One region of the Clostridium subterminale genome, then DNA from elsewhere that is predicted to be linked to it. Evidence: riboswitches for the same ligand, from Rfam matches in the RefSeq annotation. Region 1 holds a riboswitch; the other holds the start of a gene.

What was found. A riboswitch is a leader RNA that binds a small molecule or an ion and turns the genes downstream of it on or off. The one in region 1 is predicted to bind nickel and cobalt.
Region 2: linked by a shared signal. The riboswitch ahead of ABDZ93_RS10205 (cation-translocating P-type ATPase) and the one ahead of ABDZ93_RS15030 (cation diffusion facilitator family transporter) in region 1 are both predicted to bind nickel and cobalt.

Annotation. Positions count from the first base shown of each region.
Region 1 covers NZ_BAAACI010000007.1:281,864-285,085, reverse strand. Annotated here, with positions in the region: gene lplA (lipoate--protein ligase) at 1-826, shown strand, start outside; gene ABDZ93_RS15030 (cation diffusion facilitator family transporter) at 1,083-1,970, opposite strand; NiCo riboswitch at 2,068-2,147, opposite strand; gene ABDZ93_RS15025 (PH domain-containing protein) at 2,291-2,668, shown strand; gene ABDZ93_RS15015 (ferritin family protein) at 3,148-3,222, shown strand, end outside.
Region 2 covers NZ_BAAACI010000006.1:265,761-268,982, forward strand. Annotated here, with positions in the region: gene uvsE (UV DNA damage repair endonuclease UvsE) at 1-1,073, shown strand, start outside; NiCo riboswitch at 1,214-1,312, shown strand; gene ABDZ93_RS10205 (cation-translocating P-type ATPase) at 1,412-3,222, shown strand, end outside.

The DNA.
Region 1 (3,222 bases):
AGAATATATTAAAAAGCATAATATAAAGGTTGTAAGGAGACAGAGTGGTGGTGGAGCTGTCTTTCATGATCTTGGAAATTTAAATTTTACATTTATAGTAGAGGATGATGGGAAAAAGTTTAATGATTTTGAGACTTTCGTTATTCCAATAATAGGTGTGTTAAATGAATTGGGTGTAAAAGCAGAGTTTTCAGGGAGAAATGACCTTTTGATAGAGGGGAAAAAATTTTCTGGAAATGCTCAATGTAAATATAAAAACAGAGTAATGCATCATGGGACTTTATTATTTTCCTCTGACATAGTTAATTTAAGTGATGCTTTAATTTCAAAGCCTATAAAATTTTCAGATAAGGCAGTTAAATCTGTATCTAGTAGAATTACAAACATTAGTGAATACCTACAGGAATCTCTTAGTGTTATAGATTTTAAGAATAAAATATTTGAGTATATAAGCAGGGCAGAGGAAGATAAGGTTATAACTACTTTAGATAATGAGGAAATTGAAGAAGTTAAAAATTTAGTTAAAACCAAATACGAAACTTGGCAGTGGAATTTTGGACAGTCGCCCAAATATAATTTTTATAATGAGAAAAAGTTTTCTGCTGGTACTATAGAGTTAAGTATTGATGTTGAAAAAGGTGTAATGAAACATATAAGAATTTTTGGAGATTTCTTTGGAGAAGAAAATATTGAAGAAATTGAAAAAGCTCTTATAGGTAAAAAGCATAATAATGAAGAAATTCACAGCGTAATAGATAATATTAATATGAAAAAATATTTTGGAAATATAAATAAAGAAGATTTTTTAGGATTATTTTTTTTATAAAATTGCCTAAATTAGGCGATATACTTTAATTATCTAAATAAAATATAGATATATTAATTTTAAATAAAAATAGCTTATATATTTAAAAGTGGATTCTTATCGAATCCACTTTTTGAATATATTGTTAAAGTAAATAGAATAAATAAATTTTATAATATGTCGAAGAATTTTTAAGTTACAATTTAAAGTGCCTATAACTAGGCTAAGTTAATTAACAACTATACAAGTTACTAAAACTATAATAAGTGTAAATGATTTATTCTCGGCTTAATATATTTTCATAATAAGGTTCTACATGTATTATTACTTCTGTATTATTATTGGTTTTTTCTCGAATTTTGTTTTCAATTTTATGAAGTAGTACGTGAGAATCTTCTACACTATATTTTGGATCTACCATAACATGCATGTCTATAAATATATTATTTTCACTTCCTCTACTTCTAATGTTATGAATATCTTTAATTTCACTAAAATCTGAGATAGCATTTTTAATAAATTCATCATCTAATATAGCTTTATCTACCAATATTCCACTGGTAGATATAAAAATTTCATAGGCAGCATGAAGAATAAAACCAGCTACCACCAGTGAAGCTATGGAATCTATTATGGGTGGAAGTCCAAGTTTTATACCTATAAGGGTAGTTAATACTCCTAAAGATACAAAAATATCACTTTTAGTGTGAAGAGAGTCAGAAATTAATATATAACTGTTGAGTTTTTTACCAATACTATATTCATATTTTGAAACTAGAATGTTTATAAAAAGCGTAATTAATATGGTTATTAAGCTTTCTGGAGTTATACTTAAAGCCTTAGGAACTGTAAATCCGACTATTCCATTAATAATAATTTTTCCTCCCATAAAAACTAACATTACAGCTATAAATAGACCAGAAAGCATCTCAAACTTTTTATGACCATAGGGATGGTCTTTATCTATAGGTTTTGAGGCCAAGCCTATACCAATTAATCCTACTATGTTAGAAGAACCATCTGAGAGAGAATGAAATCCATCGGCGGTAATACTGGAGCTTTTAATTAAACTTCCAATAACTATTTTTAAAAGAGCCACAAGTAAATTAGCAAAAAATATTATCCATAATACTTTTCTGATTTTTTTGTAATTATCAATATTCATAAAAAACCTCCTATTAGATATGTTAAACAAAATAATATATACAATTTATGAAGAAGTTTAAAAAATAAGAAAATAAAAAAACCCAAGAACATTTAAAAAATGTCCCATGGATTCGTTCCACTGCTTGAGAAAAAGCCCGGCTGCATGAAATATCATCGCCTGTTCAATAAATATATAACTATTTTAATTATAGTATATGCAAAGATAAATATAAGGCCACATAAAAATACATTTAAGTTAAGAAAGACTATATAAAAATATTTACTAATATTTGTTATTTAGGGTATAATTAAATTAATTTTATAAAGGGAGTGATGGTCATGGGATTATTTAGTAGTGTAATAGGAAATGCGTCAGAGGTGGATATCAATAAAATCAGGGAAGACTATATGAAATTATTAGGATCTAACGAACAAATAGAAAAAGCATACAAGCTAGTAAGAGATATGATTATATTTACAAATAAAAGATTAATTTTTATAGATAAGCAAGGGGTTACTGGTAAAAAGGTAGAATATCATTCAGTACCATATAGAGCAATTACTAATTTCAAAGTGGAAACATCAGGACATTTTGACTTAGATGCAGAACTTAAAATATTTGTTTCTGGAATGAGTATGCCTATAGAAAAGACTTTTAGCAGTAGTTGTAATATCTATGAAGTACAATCAATATTAGCAGAGTATTGTAGCAGATAGTTATAAACATAAGAGTGCATGTTAATGAGTAGCGGAAGCTAAAAATAAAATTAAAGAAAAACAGTTTGCATATTTAAAAGTGGATTCTTGATGAATCCACTTTTTTCATCTTCTATTAAAATAAATTTATAAACTTTATATTGTTAGCTATAAATTAATAGTACCTATTTTTTAACTATATTCCTAATCTCATATGTAGGGTTTATAGCACTTTTGTTTTTAATCCTATTAGAATTAAGCCAGTAGGTATCTATACCAAAATTTATTCTACATTGTATATTTGAAGATAAATGTTTTACATATGATTTTGCAAATTTAACTTCATCAAATTTAGCATTTAATTTACTTAATAATCAGATTAACAGAATTTAACCAAGAGCCAGAAATAGAAGAATTGTTTCTAAATGTAGAAGAGCCACTCATAAGATAAAATCATTTTAATATAAATATAATGTAGATAAATAATTAAGGAGGCTATTATGAGCTATTCTACTGATAGACAACCTCAGGGTATTGCAAAAAGTGTGGAAGGATTCTTAAGAGAAGGACTTGTT
Region 2 (3,222 bases), on a different contig from region 1:
TGTTTAGGATAAGTTCAGATATAATACCTTTTGGTAGTCACCCCATTAATAACCTAAAGTGGTGGGAGACATATAATAAAGAACTTACAGAGTGTGGAGAATTTATAAAAAATAATAATATTAGGGTTTCTATGCATCCTGGTCAATATACAGTTCTAAATTCTCCTAATGAGGAAGTAGTTAAAAAAAGTATTATGGATCTAGAGTATCATTGCAGATTTTTAGATAGTTTAGGTGTGGACTATTCTAACAAAATTATACTTCATGTTGGAGGGGTATATGGAGATAAAATTTCTGCCATGGAACGATTTAAACATAATTTTAATAGACTATCAAACTCTTTGAAAAAAAGATTGGTAATTGAGAATGATGATAAGAGTTATACCATAGAAGATGTATTAAATATTTGTAATGATATTAAAATACCAGCAGTGTTTGATAATCTTCATCAACAGCTCAATCCTTGTTCTTTAGAGTGGAAGGATATTTTATACTCTGTTAAAAATACATGGAAAGTTGAAGATGGTCCAGTAAAATTTCATTATTCTGATAGAGATATAAGTAAAAAAGGAGGAGCTCATTCTAAGTTTGTTGTTACTAGTAATTTTTTAGATTATATGAAAAGTATTTCAGATTTTAATTCAGATGTTATGCTTGAAGTTAAGGATAAGGAAATATCAGCAATCAAGTGTATTTGCACTCTTAATGAAGACTTACCAATTTCAATAAGGACAGAGCAATGGGCAAAGTATAAGTATTCTTTAATGGAAAAGGACTATTCTTATTATAAAAAATGTAGTAGCTTAGTAACTTCTCATATACCAATGAGAGAAGTGTATATGTATATAGATCAGTGTTTAGAAAAGCCTTTTAGCAAAGATAATTTTATTAATTCAGCACAACATGTTTATGGATATATAAAAGATACAGCAACATTAAAAGAAAAGAATAAATTCAATGAACTTTTAAAAAATCCAAATGGAAATAATATTAAGATAAAAACTTTGTTAAAAAAATTATGCGAAAAATATGAGGTAGATTATATTAATAACTCGTATTATTTTATTTATTAGATTTAATTTTAAATGTAGAGTCAAGGTAAGAAATGTGCTTATTATTTATAATGATCATATATCTTATTTTAAAATTTATTTACAAATCATAGTATGCATGTTATTATTAAAGTATATCTATTTGCACTGCATATAAATCTACAGTACAAACTGAGCAGGCGATGAACTTTTTGGGAGTTCGTGGGGCCGGGCCTTAATTGGCAACAGGATAATTATGATTATATACCTGTGGGACAGTAAAATGTTCTACAGGTTTTTTTTGACCAATTTTAGAACATTTCTGAGGTTTGCAATGCCATAGAGCTATCTTAAATAATTTAAAATTGGAGGTAACTAGTATGACAGAACAACAAATCAAAGCTATGGAAGGGCTTACAAGTGATGAGGCACATTACCGTCAGAAAAAATATGGAAAGAATGAACTTATATCAAAAAAGAAAGAGGGCTTTTTAAACAAAATCTTAAAGGTTATTAGTGAACCAATGTTTTTATTACTAATTGTTGCAGCTGTAATATACTTCATCTTAGGAGAACCGAGAGATGGTAGTATTATGCTTATCTTTGTCGTTGGAATTATTAGTATTGAAGTAATACAGGAATGGAAAACTGATAAAACATTGGATGCATTAAAAGATTTATCAGCACCTCATATAACGGTATGTAGGGATGGAGTTAAAAAGGTAATTAAGAGTGAAGATTTAGTTCCTGATGATATAATGTATATTGAGGAAGGTATTAAGATACCAGCAGATGGCATAATTTTAAAAGAAAGTACACTATGTATTGATGAGTCATCTCTTACTGGAGAATCGGAAGGTGTATGGAAAATATCTAAACAAGATGATAGAGTAGAAACTAATGATTATTGGCGACGTGATTACTGTTATGCTGGAACATTAGTTATACAAGGATCAGGTACAATATTAGTAGACAAAATAGGGTTATCTACTGAATATGGAAAAATAGGAAAGGATATTGTGGAAGCATCAGATAGCCCAACTCCACTCCAAAAGCAAACGGGTAAATTAGTAAAGTTATGTGCATTAATAGCAGCAGTTCTATTTATATTTGTTGGAATAGTAACTTATTTTAACATTTCAGACCATGTTTTTATGGATAGAATTATAGAAAGTATTTTATCTGGTGTCACTCTTGCAATGGCGATGATACCAGAAGAATTCCCAGTTATTCTAACAGTATTTTTATCAATGGGAGCTTGGAGATTAGCTAAAAAGAACTCAATTGTTAGAAGATTACCTTCTGTAGAGACTTTAGGAGCAGTTTCTGTACTTTGCGTAGATAAAACAGGGACAATAACAATGAATAAGATGAAAGTTAGAGATGCTTGGAGTTTTGATAATGATATAAAGTCAGTAGTTAGTACAATGGGAATGGGATGCAAAATAGATGCCTATGATCCTATGGAAAAAGCTATGATATCCTATTGTGAGGAAAATGAAATTACTGAAGATATGATTTTTCATGGTGAATTAATTAAAGAATATGCTTTTAGTAATGAAGACAAAATGATGGGGAATGTTTGGTTAAAAAATAATCAAATAATAGTAGCAGCTAAGGGATCACCTGAGAGTATCGTTAAAATATGCAAGTTAACAGAGAAAGAACAAAAATTAATTGAAGACAAAATTATAGAAATGTCCAGAAAAGGACTTAGAGTTATAGCTATTGGTAGAGCAAAATATGATAGCATAAGCAATGTACCAGACACTCTAAATGAATGCGTTTTGCAATTTTGTGGAATAGTTGGACTTGCAGATCCTCCAAGAGAATCTGTAAAGGAAGACATAAAAACGTGCATAGAGGCTGGAATTAGAGTTGTAATGATAACAGGAGATAATGGTATAACTGCAAGCTCTATTGCTAATCAAATTGGAATGGAGAACATTGATAAAGTAATTACAGGTGATGACATTGACAGAATGAGTGACGAGGAGTTATGTGAAAAAGTTAAACAAGTTAGCATTTTTTCCAGAGTTGTGCCGGAACACAAAATGAGAATTGTTAAAGCTTTCAAGAAAAATGGAGAAATAGTAGCAATGACTGGAGATGGAGTTAATGATGCTCCCGCACTTAAACATGCAGATATAGGTATTGCAATGGGGAAACGTGGCTCAGAGGTTTCAAGGGA